2 regions of the Bacillus sp. 2175 genome follow, and region 2 is predicted to be linked to the other one. Evidence: riboswitches for the same ligand, from Rfam matches in the RefSeq annotation. Region 2 holds a riboswitch; the other holds the start of a gene.
The links. Region 2 has a riboswitch for cyclic di-GMP ahead of ACXKY9_RS04445 (SpaA isopeptide-forming pilin-related protein). Riboswitches for the same ligand answer to the same signal wherever they lie in the genome.
Positions count from the first base shown of each region.

Region 1: another riboswitch for cyclic di-GMP. It lies ahead of ACXKY9_RS02900 (methyl-accepting chemotaxis protein); the one in region 2 lies ahead of ACXKY9_RS04445 (SpaA isopeptide-forming pilin-related protein).

Region 1 is NZ_CM173819.1:516,841-524,840, forward strand. Features, by position in the region: gene thiM (hydroxyethylthiazole kinase) at 1-242, shown strand, start outside; gene thiE (thiamine phosphate synthase) at 258-917, shown strand; gene ACXKY9_RS02895 (anaerobic C4-dicarboxylate transporter family protein) at 1,032-2,345, opposite strand; cyclic di-GMP riboswitch class I at 2,628-2,712, shown strand; gene ACXKY9_RS02900 (methyl-accepting chemotaxis protein) at 2,848-4,590, shown strand; gene ACXKY9_RS02905 (non-ribosomal peptide synthetase family protein) at 4,728-8,000, shown strand, end outside.
Region 2 is NZ_CM173819.1:814,929-824,001, forward strand. Features, by position in the region: gene ACXKY9_RS04430 (DUF975 family protein) at 1-172, shown strand, start outside; gene ACXKY9_RS04435 (hypothetical protein) at 397-822, shown strand; gene ACXKY9_RS04440 (TetR/AcrR family transcriptional regulator) at 1,272-1,808, shown strand; cyclic di-GMP riboswitch class I at 1,981-2,073, shown strand; gene ACXKY9_RS04445 (SpaA isopeptide-forming pilin-related protein) at 2,134-8,187, shown strand; gene ACXKY9_RS04450 (2OG-Fe dioxygenase family protein) at 8,665-9,073, shown strand, end outside.

The DNA of each region.
Region 1 (8,000 bases), 300 kb from region 2:
CGAAAGTTACGGGAACAGGTTGTTTACTAACTTCTGTAATAGGAGCATTTGTAGCAGTGGAAAAAGATTATGTTAAAGCAGCAGTAGCCGCATTAACGTTTTATGGTGTAGCTTCGGAACTGGCAGCTGCTAAGGCGGTAGAAAAAGGGCCTGGTAGTTTCCAAATTGAATTTTTAAATCAATTAGCGAATACAACTTCAGGTGATATTGAGAAGTATGGGAAGATTGTGGAGTTAGAGTAAGAGGGAGTGAAAGAAATGGCACGCATTGAAATAGATAAAATGTCTAAGCTATTGCAAGTGTATTTTATTATGGGAAGTAATAACTGCACGAGGGATCCTTTAGCTGTATTGAAAGAAGCGTTAGATGGTGGAGTGACACTTTTTCAGTTTCGCGAGAAGGGGGAAGGTTCTTTAATCGGAGAAGATAGAGTGCGCTTTGCAAAAGAATTGCAGACGCTTTGTAAGGAATATAGTGTTCCTTTCATTGTAAATGATGATGTAGAATTAGCCATTGAATTAGATGCAGATGGTGTTCATGTTGGACAAGATGATGAAGGAATTACATCTGTTCGTGAAAAAATGGGAGATAAAATTATCGGCGTATCTGCTCATACAATTGAAGAAGCACGTTTTGCAATCGAAAATGGAGCGGATTATTTAGGTGTTGGTCCTATTTTCCCAACGAGTACGAAAAAAGATACGAAAGCGGTTCAAGGAACGAAAGGATTAGCTTATTTTAGAGAACAAGGAATTACAGTGCCAATCGTTGGTATTGGTGGGATTACAATTGAAAATACAGCGGCAGTTATAGAGGCGGGTGCGGACGGTGTTTCAGTTATTTCAGCAATTAGTTTAGCGGAATCTGCGTATGAAAGTACGAGAAAATTAGTTGAAGAAGTAAAGAGAAGTTTGTAGGGAAGGAAGTGTAGTATTTTAAGTGCTACATGAAGAAATAGACTGCCCAAAATTTAAACAAATATTTGATTAAAAAAGCACAAACCTTTTTAAATAAAGGTTTGTGCTTTTTCTTTAAAACATAATTGAAATTAAGAGCATTCCAATGCCGATAGAAGTAAATGTTGCAATTAGGCCCGGAATCATAAAACTATGATTTAATACGTATTTACCGATACCTGTTGTACCAGTACGGTCAAAGTTAATGGCAGCAACGATTGTTCCATAGTTTGGAATGAAGAAATATCCATTTACTGCAGGGAACATCGCAATCAGTAGCGCTGGTGGAATACCAAGAGATAGTCCAAGTGGCATTAAGGCACGAACTGTTGCTGCTTGGCTGTACAGTAAAATAGATAGAATGAATAGTGCGATAGCAAATAGCCAAGGTGCACTTGTTACTAAATGCTGAATCGATCCTTGAATCATATTTAAGTTTCCATTAAAGAAAGTATCTCCCATCCAAGCGATACCGAAAATAGCAACAACTGCTGTTGCTCCTGCTTTAAAGACGTTACCAGATACAATGCTTTCTACATTTGGTTTACAGAAAATAATAATAAGAGCCGCGATAGTTAACATAACCATCTCAATTGTGTTCGGCATGGAAAGACGGGCTAACTTCCCATCAACTATCCATCCTGGACGAAGTGCTTCAAATGAACCAAGAAGTACAACAAGGAAGGTTCCTACAAGGAAAAGGATAACTGATAATTTTGCGCCCTTTACACCTACAAATTCTTTTTTCTCTTCAAGCTTAGGAATTAATCCTTCTTTTAATCGTTTTAAGTATTCAGGGTCTTCATTTAATTCTTTTCCCATCTTACTAGCAACAAATGCAGCTATCATACAAGCGATGAAAGTAGAAGGGATACTTACTTTTAAAATATCTAATAAGGTGATTTTATAGTCAGCTAACATTGCTAAAAGTGCAACTGTTGCAGCTGATATAGGACTAGCTGTAATTGCTTGTTGGGAAGCAATTACGGCAATTGACATTGGTCGTTCTGGTCTAATTCCGGATTCGCGAGAGACTTCAGCGATAACAGGAAGTACAGAATAAGCAACGTGACCAGTTCCTGCACAAAGTGTAAATAAATAAGTAACAATTGGAGCAAAGAATGTAATGCGTTTTGGATTTTTTCGTAATGCCTTTTCAGCTAGATGAACAAGGTAGTCCATTCCTCCAGCGGCTTGCAAAGCACCAGCAGCTGTAATTACTGCCAAAATCATAAGCATTACATCGATAGGAGGCGCCGTTGGTTGTAAGTGGAAGACAAAAACGAGTATTGCCATACCAACTCCACCCATTACTCCTAAACCAACTCCGCCTAGGCGTGCACCAATAAAAATACAGAGTAACAAGGTAAGAAATTGTAGCCAAAACATGATAAACTACCTCCGAAATTCATTAGTTAAGATATATTCGAATAGTTTAATTTGAATGAAAATTAAATAAATACCCGAAGAAATCCTTGTTATTTATACATTTTTTATTATATAACATAAAAAAAGTAACATTCACGTACTTTTTGAAATTATTTTGAAAAAGCAATTCATTAAAAATTTGTATTTATATCTCTAAATAAGTAGACATTTTGATTTATATGTTGTAATCTTTGAAAGAGAATAAATTAATTCTCATAGAACTCCCATATCGTTCAACTCGTTCAGCGAGAAAGGCAAACTGATGGAAACATGAGGACGCAAAACTACAGGAGCTAAGGTCGAAAGGCTACGCTAGCCAGTTACCGGACGGATAGGGTTGGTCTTGGCCAATGCTTTTACATTGGCTTTTTTTTATTCTCGAACATATTGAGAAACATTTTCAAACAAAATATTCATATATTTTGTTTTTTTTGTTTATGTTGATTAAGGAAGGTGGATATTAATGAAAAAATATTGGCATAAGTTATCGTTCCTTCAAAAGAACGTCTTATTAACCGTATTAGTTATTTTGACACTTGTTGGAAGTATGGGTGCATTAAGTTTTAACATGTTTCAAAATAGTATGATGTCTTTATTTGAAAGGCAGTCTATTGAAACAGGAGAAATAGTATTGAAAAAACTGGATGTAGAATTAGTTAGAGACATGGCGAAAGATCCTACAGCCGAAAAAGTGAAAAAAGAAAAGTTAACAGAGAAATTAGATGAAGTATCAAAAGAATTGAAAAGCGTTGGACAAACGTATGTTACAGGAGCAAAGCCGAATGAAAAGCGAGAATTACAACTCGTTGGTTTGACTACAGAGTTAACAAATGCGTTTCCTATAAAGCCGGGAGATTATTATGAACAACCCGCTCATTGGATGAAGGCATACGATAAAGTGATTGATACGAAAAAGGCTCAAATGACAGAAGTATATGAAGATGAAATAGGTTCGTGGGTGACAATATTAGAACCAATTACAGATGGAGAAAACAATATTGTTGCAATTATTGCGGCTGACTTAGATGCTTCCATTGTTCCTATTACAAAAGAGAAGTTTATGATACAGGGCTTACTCTTCATCATTATTTCATTAGCAATTGCGACTATTACTCAATTCTTTATCGTGCGTCACTCGCTAGCTCCATTAAAAGATTTACGAGAAGGGTTACGTAAAATTGGTGAAGGTGACTTAAGTATTAAATTAAAAGAAAGACCAGATGATATTGGAATTATTAATGTTTATTTCAATAACACAATTGAAAAATTTAAAGGGATTATAGATAAAGTAAGGCAAACTGCTGAGCAAGTTTCTTCTTCTTCACAAGAATTGTCGGCGAGTACAGAGGAAAACAGCATGGCAGTTCAAGAGATTGCAAGTTCTATTGAAGGTTTAAGAGTAGGGGCACAGTCTCAAAAAACTTCAGTACAACAATGTTTAGGAATTGTACATGGAATGGAAGATAAGGTAGAAGAAATAACTGGGGCTGCAAAACAAGTTGCGGTTGCTTCTGAAGGTATGGAACAACATTCAATTGAAGGTAATGAAGTGATTGGACAAATTATTAATCAAATGAGTTTAATCCAAAATGCAGTACAAGATTTATCTTCCATCATTTATTCGTTAGAAACAAGGTCAAAAGAAATTAGTGATATCGTAACTGTAATTACAGGTATTTCAAATCAAACAAATCTATTAGCTTTAAATGCTTCTATTGAGGCTTCACGTGCTGGAGCAGCTGGAAGAGGGTTTGCAGTTGTTGCTGATGAAGTACGAAAATTAGCAGAACAAACGGAAGCGTCTGCAAAAGATATAGCGAAATTAATTGGTGAAACACAAGCTGAGACAGAAGATGCTGTAGTTTCCATGCAAAAAGGTTCAAAAGAAGTAGAAACTGGAATTTCGCTTGTTCAAAGTAGTGGAGATTTCTTTGAAAAAATCTCAAAATCAGCGCAATCTGTTACAGATCAAGTAAAAGCTGTTTCCGGTAATTCGAGTGACATTTTACAAAATAGCCAGAATATTGTTCAAGTCGTAAATGAATTATCACATATTGCAAATACTTATGCCAACAGCAGTAGTAATGTTGAAGAAAGCATGAAAGAGCAAGAAATATCAGTACAAGATATTGCAGAATTAGCGACTTCTTTAAGTTGGCTTTCTCAGGAATTGCAAGAGCTTATTGGTGAGTTTAAAAGCGAATAAGGAGAAAGTTCAATTCTAATCAAGGGGGGTATCTCCGCTACTGATTATGAATTGAACGAATCTGCCCTTTAATAAGGGATGAAAAAGGTGTGAATTTTCACACCTTTATTATATTTAAGAGAGGAATTTACATAAATATGAAATTAGTGATTTCTTATAATGAGATGATAAAAGAATTTTTAGGAAAAGTAGAAGGAAGTATTAAAATACCTAAAGATGTGCACGGAACAGAACTTAGGATAAAAAGGAAAACGGAACTGTTTTCAAATTTGACTCACATTGTAGATTTAATAGGAGCGACTGCAACGTGGTTATATCATATTTCTAAAGAAAAACATATTGTCATGCTTTATCATGTAAGAGGAAATTTATTTCCAATTACTATTGAAGTTTCTAATTTTCTCTCCTATGAAAGTTTAAATTTACAAATTGAAGAGCAACTGGAGCAAATTAAAGAAATGAATGAGGAAGAAATAGAAGAGTTTCAAAACGGTAATACATTATATGAAATGTCACCTATTATTATTGGTGAAACATATTATGAGCTACAAGACACGAATACATTACAATTTGTATTTAGTAAAAATATGCAAAGTGTAGAAATAATATTTAATAGTGTTAATTGGAAAGAGACAACGATTACTCGTTATGCACAACAAATACAAGGTGTTTTAGTTGATATATCACAAAATACTAATAAGTATATAAAACATTTTAATATTATTACAGAGGCCGAGATGGCACTTTATAGTCAAGTGAATGATACGACAGCAGTATATCCTGAGAAAAGTATCGTCGATATGTTCTATAATACTGTTACTCAATTTCCAAATCGTATAGCTTTATCTTCAAGGGAAGGTACTTTAACTTATGAGGAGCTAAATAAAAAAAGTAATCAAATAGCTCATATGTTAATTAAAAACGGCGTCCAATTAGGAGACTATGTTGGAATATTTATGAAACGTAGCATAGACACAGTAGTAAGTATGGTAGCTATATTAAAAGCTGGTGCAGCGTATGTTCCGATTGATCCAGATTATCCGGAAAGTAGAATACAGTACATTATTCAAGATAGCCAAGCGAAAGTTATATTGATGAAAGAGACGCCTATAACATGTGATGGGGTTCAAACAGTTTCATTGTATGATAGTGAAACTTATGAAGATATAGATGTAAAGTTGTCTATTCATTGTGATGATGTAGCTTATATGATTTATACATCGGGTTCAACAGGGAATCCAAAGGGAACGATGTTAGCACATAGAGGCGTTGTTAATCTGTACACTTGGATGAAAAAGCAATATGAATTGACAGAAGAGGATGTATTTGCTCAATTTCCTTCCTTTAGTTTCGATGCTTCTGTATGGGAGTCATTTGCTTCTTTATTCTGCGGAGGAAACTTGTATGTACTATTAGAGGAAGAGCGATTGTCTGTAGAGGCATTTGCAAATGCAATCTATAAAGTGAAAGCAACTTCAATCTTGGCATTAGCAACAATTTTTGTTCGACAAGTAGCAACTTATTTAGCAGAAGAAGATATATATAAGCTAGCTTCCCTAAAAAGAATTGCGATTGGTGGTGAAATGTTGCCTGTAGAGGTTATTAAATTGTGGAGAGAAAGAATAGGTACAAATGTTGAAATTTATAATGTATACGGACCGACAGAATGTACTGTAGTGACGACAACCTATAAAATACCTAGTCAGTTAAATGAGGATGTTGCGAGTATTCCCATTGGTAAACCATGTGCTAATTATCAAGTTATGATTTTGGATGAGAATATGAATCTTTGTCCAATTGGTGTACCTGGTGAATTATATATAGATTCAGTGGGATTAGCAAAAGGGTATTTTAATAAGCCTAATAAAACAATTGAAGCTTTTATTCCGAACCCTTTTAATCCTATAGTTAATATATATAAAACAGGTGATATCGTTAAGTTGCTAGAGGATGGAAATATAGAGTTTTTACATCGGAAAGATGATCAAGTAAAAATTAGAGGACATCGTATTGAACTAGGAGAAATCCAAAGTAAAATTTCTCAAAATCATAATATAAAAGAAAATGCTGTTTTTGCTAAGAAGAGTAAGGAAGGTAGCCAATATTTAATCGCGTTCTATACAACTTTAAATAAAAAAGAAATACCAGAATTAGTTTATCAGTTACAAGAGCAATTACCAGATTATATGGTGCCATCTAAACTAATTTATATTAATGAATTACCACTTACACCTAATAAAAAGATTGATGTTAAGAAGTTAGCTCAGTTAGAAGAAAAGTATGAACCGGTTCGGCTACAAGAATATGTTGCACCTTCTAATAAAGCAGAAAAACAAATCGCGAACGCCTGGGCGGAAGTATTAGGAATTTCAAAAGTTGGAGTGCATGATGATTTCTTTACAATTGGTGGACATTCATTAAAAGTATTACGAGTCTTAACATTGTTAAAAGAAGATTTCTCACATTTAACAATTCAAGATTTCTTTAAAGAAAGAACGATATATGGATTAGCTCGAATTGAGCGAGAAGTAAAAGTAGAGAAAGAAGAAGTATTTCGTGAATATAAAGTGATTCACGAGCCAGATACTATCACGTATGCAAACGTTTTGGAAGAAATCCAGATTTCAAATGTCTTTTTAACAGGAGCTACTGGTTATTTAGGATCACACATATTATATGAATTGTTGAGAGATACATCTGCTACTATTTATTGTTTAGTAAGACCAACCAAAGATGTGCAGCAAAGAATTATAGATACATTAACAGGCTACTTTAATGATATATGTGAAGAATGGTTACAGCGTATACAGGCCGTAGCTGGTGATCTGGGAGAAGAGTATCTTGGGATGAGCGAAGAAGAATTTATGTTCATCAGTTCTAAGATGGATACGATAATTCATTGCGGTGCAGATGTAAGACATTTTGGAGATGTAAAACAATTTGAAAATATAAATGTCCAAGGAACTAGCCGTATGCTAGCATTAGCGGAGAAAGGTGCTACATTCCATTTTATTTCTACAATTGGTATCCCGTTAGAATTAGCGGTAGATCAATGGGATACATACATGAAAACTGGTGATTTTAATTACAGTGTAGACTTAGAGAATGTATATTCAAATAGTAAACTACAAGCGGAAAACATTGTTCGTGAAGCAATGAAAAATGGTTTGCGCGGAAATATTTATCGTGCAGGTAATTTAGCATGTCATTCAGAAACAGGTTCGTTCCAACAAAATATTGAAGGAAACGCATTTTATCGTCTTATTAAAACAATGCTATTAATTGGGAAAGCACCAAATGTGAAGTGGAAAGTTGATTTCACACCAATTGATTTTGCTAGTAAATCAATTGTATCGTATTTACAAGATGCGCAAATTGTAGGAGAGACGTTACATATTTGTCATCCACAT
Region 2 (9,073 bases):
TAAAATGGATTACTTTTTACTATGCTTAAGTTTCTTAGGTTGGTTCATTTTAAGTATTCTTACTGTAGGAATCGGTTTCTTATGGTTAGCACCTTATTTCTACGCGACATCAGCCGCATTTTATGAAGAGATTTCAAAAGAATATTATAAAAAAGAAGGCACTACTTTCTAATAAAACATATAAACTATCTACCCTAAAGAATGTAGGGAGCAGATAGCAGATGGTTTAGGTGTTTTGATATTTGTCCTATTTTCGGGATTCACTTCAGGATAAGGTATAGATTTTTATATAGAAATGCTACCCTCTATGTTTTATCATAGAGGGTTATTTTTTTATGTAAAAATGATAGGAAATAATGAATAATATATGTAAAGAAAAAAGCGAGGTGAATGAGAGTGAGCAAATTTTTAATACCGTATTCATTTTCTATATTAAGTTTCTTTATTTCAGCAACAGCACTTGATTTATATGATAGGATGGGAAACGATAGTGAGCTGGTTTCGCCGAACATAATTGGAAAGATAATTCAATCTACTGCGCAAATGGGAGTCCTTACATTGTATTTCGGAGTACCTATTATTTTAGGTGGCTGTCTACTTGGTGAGCTATTGTTTAGAGGTATCATTTTACGATTTAAACTAAGCTATATTATATCTTTATTATTATATCTATTTTTAGCTTTTAGTATTGTTTTCGTAACGGTAGGCATTCCAACTACATATGAAGATTCTAATACATTTTTCATGGGGATAACTATGATTTGTGCTGTTACATTCTTTGTGAGTCGGAATATATGGGAAAACAAGTTAATAATGGAGTGACAAAATGAAATACACCTGTCCATGTTGCGGATATAAAGTTTCACTTTATTGGATCAGTTAGAAAACCGACTAGTGAAGATGTGAAGGATGCTAGTTGGCAGCGAATTTGTTAAGTAGAATGTTATTACTCAATTTAATGGGAGTAATAACATTTTTTATTTAGTACTGAAAGAATTACTGCTGTCTTAAAGTAATAAGAAGGACTAAATCGGTAAATTTTATTAATGGATATATTTTCAATAAATACAAAAGTATAGATGTATAGTCAGCTTTGTGTATTTAATGTTATCATATTGAATGATATGGAAATTTTTAATAGAATAAGTAACTAAAAATTCAAAGGTAATGAAGCTTTTGTTGTATAAAGAAAATACTTAGTAGTAATCAACAATATTAAAAATAAGATTCGTATTTATATAAATTTAGTAGAAATGGGGTTTTAAAAAGGAATGAGTATAAGCATAACGCGGCAAAAGATTTTGGCGGCCGCTTCTCAAATTGTACAATGTAAAGGGGTTGCTAAATTAACTTTAGAAGCAGTGGCAAAAGAGGCGGGTTTAAGCAAAGGTGGATTATTGTATCACTTTTCAAATAAAGAAGCTTTAATAGAAGGTATGATAGTCCGAGGGGTAGAGGATTATGAAGGGGCCATTTACAATAAAGTAGCGGAAGACTCAGAGAGGAAAGGGAGATGGGTTCGCTCTTTTGTAGAGGAAAGATTAAGTAATGAGAGAAGAACAGAAGAGTTGTCTAGCAGTATGATGGCAGCACTCATGTTAAAACCTGAATTACTTGAGCCATTACAACAATCATTTCAGCAACTGCAAAAAAATATAGAAAATGATGAGATAGATTCAGTTTGTGCAACAATTATTAGATTAGCAGCAGATGGATTATGGTATTCGGAATATTTAGGGGTTGGAAGGCTAAGCCCCGAGTTAAGAGAAAAAGTGATTCAAGCTCTTATTAGTAATTCATATAAATAGAATATGCGAACTATATAATGAGAAAATAATTCACCATTGCTTCTTTAATGTAGTGGTGAATTATTTTTTTTATTAGAAAAATAGAACAATTTTATAGAGTATTGAATTATAACCGTCCAGACGGTATAGTAATATTTGGTTTAAGAGGAAAATGAAACAAAAAAAGAATAAAAGATATTTTTAGCACACTATTCGAAAGGATAGGCCGCAAAGCTTAGAGTCTACGGTAATACATATTGGTTACTAAGATCGTCTGGTTGCACATTTTTGATGCAACCGGACGATCTTTTTTTGTTATATAAATATAAAAATTTAGGAGGGAACTATGCAAATGAAAAGTACTAAAAGACATATTTCAATGGTTTCATTAGTTTTTCTAGTATTATTTTCAGTGCTGAATGTGTGGGCTCCAGTTATTCAAGCTGCTGTGATGAAAAGTCCAGTGGACGAAATTAATATTTCCCGTACTGATGGCACGACATCTGAACCATATCAAGCCTCAGATGGTATGAAAGTAGAAGTGAAGTGGTCAGCTAAAGAAAAAATAAAAAGTGGAGATCAATTCACAATTGATATGCCAAAAGAGTTTCGAAAAGACCTTATGAATATGAGTTTTCCTTTAAAAGATGCTGAAGGAAAAACAGTTGGTACATGTGAGATGAAAAAGGGTCTATTAACGTGTACTATGGGTGATTACGTAGAAGGAAAGAACAACATTAAAGGTTCTTTATTCGTAGAATTCTACTTTGGTCTAGAAGCATATGATGGTGTTAAAGAAATTCCATTAGAATTTAACGTTGATGGTCAAATCGTAAATAAAGAAGTAAATGTAAGTAATACGACAGAGAGACCGAAGCCACAACCCAATACGGAAAATCTATTGAAATGGGGTTCTTATAATCAAGAAGATCCGTCTATTGCTGATTGGCTTGTATATGTAAATGCAACTGGAACAGAAATGCAAGATCTTAAATTAACAGATACATTAGGACCTGGGCATGAGTTAATTACAGACAGCGTAGTATTAGAAGAGGCTGTATTTGAAGATGGTTATGCACCAACAAATATTAAGCCAGCAAATTTATCTAACATTAAAATAAATGCAACAAAGACTGGATTTACAATTGAATTTCCAGACAGTTCAAAAGGCTATATTTTAAGATATAAAACAAAGGTTACAAATCCTGCTGCAAAACCTCATAAAAATACTGTGAAATTAGAAGGTAAAAATATTAAAACTGAAGAAAAAGTAGGACAAGTATTTGTGAGTGGTGGGGGAGGATCCGGTTCAGGTGACAATAATCCACCTAGCATTGAAAAAAATATAGTTGATGAGAATGACAAGCTTGTAGAGAATGAGCAGCTAACACAAATGGATCAAGTTATTCAATACCAAGTTGGTACACATATACCGAACGATCCTCCTAAATACACATCTATGGTAATTAGTGATGATTTAGAAGATGTTTTAGAAGTATTAGAGGCAAAAGTGTATGATAAAAATGGCCAAGATATTACTTCTAAAGGGACGTTAAATATAGATAAACAAAGAAGTGAAGTAACATTTACGTTTGGTGAGAATTTTGATTATAAGTCATATGAAGACCAGATAATTAATCTTAGTATCAAGGCGAAAATTAAAAATAATGCAGACTTATCTTCTTACGTAGATAAGAAGATTCCTAATAAAGCGGAATTACATTTTGATGATAAAACATTAACATCAAAAGAAGTAACTATTACACCGCCTGAAGCTCCAAAAGATGGTACAGTATCGCTTCATAAAATAGATTCTGAGAATCCGAACAAAGGGTTGAAAGGTGCCGAATTTGAAGTTCGAAATAGTGCAAATGAAGTTGTTGCAAAACTGACAACGGACGAAAAAGGTTTTTCAGTACCTCAAACTTTAGCTCCTGGGACGTATAAAGTTTATGAAACAGTAGCACCAGAAGGATATCAAAAATTAACAAGCCCAGTAGAGGTTACACTTCAAGCTGGAGAAACAAAAACAATTGAAATTAAAAATACTGTGCAAAAGGGTCAAATTGAAATAAAGAAAATTGATTCGGAAAATGGTGAAAAACCATTAGCAAATGCAGAGTTTGATATAGTAAAAGACGGTGTAGTAGTCGAACATATTGTTACAGATAAAGATGGTAAGGCAATCTCTAAACCGTTAGCACTAGGAAAATATATTTTAAAAGAAACGAAAGCGCCTGAAGGCTACCAATTAAAAGAAACAGAGTTCGAAGTAAGTGTAACAGGGGACGGCATATTCCCAATACAAGTGGAAAATGCAATGGTAGACAAAGGTAATATAGAAATTACAAAAGTGGACAAAGAAAACGGAGCAGTATTAGCGGGTGTCGAATTTGAAGTCCAAGATGAGAAAGATGAAGTAGTAAGAAAAGTAGTAACAGATAAAGATGGAAAAGCAAATGTTTCAGATCTATCAGTAGGAAAGTACAAATTAGTAGAGACGAAAAGCTTACCAGGTTATAAAAAGCTAACAGAACCAGTACCATTTGAAATAAAAAAAGGTATGACAAAAGCTTTAGCAATAAAAGTAGAAAACGAGCAGTTAGACAAAGGCTCAGTAGAAATTACAAAAATAGATAAAGATAGTCAAAAAGTATTAGAAGGCGTAGTCTTCGAAGTGCAAGATGAGCAAGAAAAAGTAGTAACAGAAGTAAAAACAGATAAAGATGGTAAAGCAAAAATCTCTGATTTATCAGTAGGGAAGTACAAATTAGTAGAGACGAAAAGTTTACCAGGCTACAAAAAGCTAACAGATTCAGTATCATTCGAAATTAAAAAAGGTATGACAACAGTCCTATCGTTGAAAGTAGAAAATGAACAGTTAGATAAAGGTTCAGTAGAAATTACAAAAATAGATAAAGACAGCAAAAAAGCATTAAAAGGCGTAGTTTTTGAAGTGCAAGATGAAGCTGGAACAGTAGTAAAGGAAGTAAAAACAGATAAAGATGGTAAAGCAAAAATCTCAGATCTATTAGTAGGAAAGTACAAATTAGTAGAGAAAGAAAGTTTACCAGGCTATAAGAAACTAACAGATCCAGTATCATTTGAAATCAAAAAAGGCATGACCGAAGTTCTATCATTAAAAATAGAAAATGAAATGGTAGATACGGGAAATATAGAGATAACAAAGATAGATAAAGATAATAAAGCACCGTTAGCGGGAGTAACATTCATCGTCCAAGATGAAAAGGGTAATGAAGTTACAAAAGTAACGACAGATAAAGATGGAAAAGCAAATGTTTCAGATTTACTTGTAGGAAAGTATGAATTAGTAGAGGTAGAAAGTTTACCTGGTTATAAAAAATTAGAAAAACCAATATCATTTGAAATCAAAAAAGGCATGACCGAGGTTCTATCATTGAAAGTAGAAAATGAAATGGTGGATACAGGGAATGTAGAGATAACAAAAATAGATAAAGATAGTAAAGCTCCATTAGAAAATGTTGTATTTGAAGTACGTGATTTAAAAGGAAAAGTAGTTGCAAAAGTAACGACGGATAAAGAAGGAAAAGCAAACGTTTCAGATTTATCTATTGGAAAGTATGAGTTAGTAGAAGTAGAAACACCGGCAGGATACAAACCACTAGAAAAGCCAATTTCATTCGAAATTGAAAAGGGTAGAGTAACAGCATTACAATTGACTGTAGAAAATGAATTAGTGGATACAGGAAATGTAGAAATTACAAAAGTAGATAAAGAAAATAAAGATGCTTTAGCTGATGCAGTCTTTGAAATTCAAGATGAAGCAGGACAAGTAGTCGCTAAAATAACGACAGATAAAAAAGGACAAGCACAAGTTACTAATTTATCAGTCGGCACATACAAGTTAGTAGAAGTAAAAGCACCAAAAGGATATAAACAATTAGTAGATCCGATTACTTTCCAAATTGAAAAAGGCATGACAAAATCTCTTGCTTTAACAGTAGAAAACGAAATGTTAGACAAGGGAAATGTGGAAGTAACAAAAGTAGATAAAGATAGTCAAAAAGCATTAGCAAGTGTAGTCTTCGAAGTACAAGACGAACAAGGCAAAGTAGTAACAGAAGTAACGACAGATAAAGAAGGGAAAGCAAAAATCTCAGACTTATCTGTAGGAAAGTACAAATTAGTAGAGAAAAAAAGCTTACCAGGTTACAAAAAACTAACAGAGCCAGTATCATTCGAAATTAAAAAGGGTATGACAGAAGTCTTATCATTAAAAGTAGAGAATGAACAGTTAGACAAAGGTTTAGTAGAAATCACAAAAGTAGATAAAGATAGTCAAAAAGTATTAGAAGGCGTAGTCTTCGAAGTACAAGATGAAAAAGGCAAAGTAGTAACAAAAGTAACGACAGATAAAGAAGGAAAAGCAAAGATTGCTGATTTATCAGTAGGAAAATATAAGCTAGTAGAGGTAGAGAGCTTACCAGGATATAAAAAACTAGCGAAACCAGTATCATTTGAAATCAAAAAAGGTATGACAGAAGTCTTATCACTAAAAGTAGAGAATGAACTAGTAGACAAAGGCTCAGTAGAAATCACAAAAGTGGATAAAGATAGTCAAAAAGTATTAGAAGACGTAGTCTTCGAAGTGCAAGACGAACAAGGAAAAGTAGTAACGGAAGTAAAAACAGATAAAAATGGTAAAGCAAAAATCTCAGACTTATCTGTAGGAAAGTACAAATTAGTAGAGAAAGAGAGCTTACCAGGCTACAAAAAACTAACAGAGCCAGTATCATTCGAAATTAAAAAGGGTATGACAGAAGTCTTATCATTAAAAGTAGAGAATGAACAGTTAGACAAAGGTTCAGTAGAAATCACAAAAGTAGATAAAGATAGTCAAAAAGTATTAGAAGGCGTAGTCTTCGAAGTACAAGACGACAAAGGCAAAGTAGTAACAGAAGTAAAAACAGATAAAAATGGTAAAGTAAAAATCTCAGACTTATCTGTAGGAAAGTACAAATTAGTAGAGAAAGAAAGTTTACCAGGTTACAAACAATTAACAGAACCAGTATCGTTTGAAATTACAAAAGGTATGACAGAAGTTCTATCATTAAACATAGAAAATGAAATGGTAGATACGGGAAATGTAGAAATTACAAAAATAGATAAAGATAATAAGGCACCGTTAGCAGGTGTAGTCTTTGAAGTACAAGACGACAAAGGCAAGGTAGTAACGAAAGTAACGACAGATAAAGCTGGAAAAGCAACAGTTTCAGATTTATCAGTAGGAAAGTACAAGCTAGTAGAAGTAGAGAGTTTACCAGGCTACAAAAAATTAGAAAAGCCTGTACCATTTGAAATTACAAAAGGTATGACAAAATCTTTAGCGTTCACTGTAGAAAATGAAATGGTAGATACGGGGAATGTAGAAATCACAAAAATAGATAAAGACAGTAAAGCACCATTAGAAAATGTTGTATTTGAAGTACGTGACTCAAAAGGAAAAGTAGTTGCGAAAGTAACGACGGATAAAGAAGGAAAAGCAAACGTTTCAGATCTATCAGTAGGAAAATACAAATTAGTAGAGACGAAGAGCTTACCAGGTTACAAAAAGTTAACGGAACCAGTATCATTCGAAATTACAAAAGGTATGACAAAAGTCTTATCATTGAAAGTAGAGAATGAACAGTTAGACAAAGGTTCAGTGGAGATTATAAAAATGGCCGCTGAAAGCAAGGAAGTCTTATCAGGAGCTGTGTTTGAGGTTCATGATGAAAAGGGAAAAGTAGTAGTGAAAGTAACAACAGATAAAGATGGAAAGGCAAAAATCACAGATCTATCTGTAGGTAACTACACACTAGTAGAAGTAGAAGCACCAAAAGGATATGAAAAATTAACTAATCCAATTCCATTTGAAATTACAAATGGAATGATAAATGCAGTTCAATTAGAAGTATTAAACAAATTGAATCATTTAGCGCCACCAGGCCCAGAAACACCAGATCCAGAAAAACCTGGAACACCAGATCCAGAAAAACCTGGAACACCAGATCCAGAAAAACCTGGAACACCGAATCCGGAGAAACCTGGAACACCGAATCCGGAGAAACCTGGAACACCGAATCCGGAGAAACCTGGAACACCGAATCCGGAGAAACCTGGAACACCGAATCCGGAGAAACCTGGAACACCGAATCCGGAGAAACCTGGAACACCGAATCCAGAAAAGCCTGGAACACCGAATCCAGAAAAACCTGGGACACCAGATCCAGAAAAGCCTGGGACACCGAATCCAGAGAAACCTGAAAAAGAATTACCGAAGACAGGGCAGAAAATGCCTGTGGAACCATATATGGGAGCACTTCTTGTAATGATGAGTTTTGGATTACTCATATTAGGTAGAAAACAGCAGAGATAATAAAGGTGAAAAGGTATCCTCAAAGTATTTGAGGATACCTTTTTTAGCATAAAAAAAGCATCTAGCAAAAGTACTAGATGCAAATAAAAACACAAGGGAAGACAAAGTTCTTCCCTTTTCCCGTATGTAATTATATCAAAAAATTTATAAAAAACTAGCTATATTTAAAATATAATTTTAAAAAAAGTTATATACATAAATAATTGCAATACGCGCAGTTTTATCTTTCTGAAAAATCTATTTCTTTATTTTTGAATATTAAGACTAATGTTGATAAATCTTCAGATAATTAGAAAAAATACCCGAAAGGATATATAATATTGCTTAATAAATAATTTTAATGAATTACGTATATTTCATTTGGTGTATTAATTGAATATCATAATTTTTAATTTTATTAAGCAAGAATCTCGGTTACTTATTGCATTTCTAACATAGGGTGAGATAGAAAAATACAATAGTGTGGAGGTTTTTATAATGACGTTTGTTCTTAGTAAAATGAGTGGCTTTAGCATAGAAGAAAAGGTACATGAATTTGAATCTAAAGGATTCCTTGAAATTTCAAATGAAATCTTTTTACAAGAGGAAGAGAATCATCGTCTATTAACACAAGCACAGTTAGATTATTATAATTTGGAAGATGATGCATACGGTGAATGTCGTGCTAGATCTTATTCAAGGTATATAAAGTATGTTGATTCACCAGATTATATTTTAGATAATAGTAATGATTACTTCCAATCTAAAGAATATAACTATGACGATGGCGGGAAAGTTAGACAGTTCAATAGCATAAATGATAGCTTTTTATGTAATCCTTTAATTCAAAATATCGTGCGCTTCGATACTGAATTTGCATTTAAAACAAATATAATAGATACAAGTA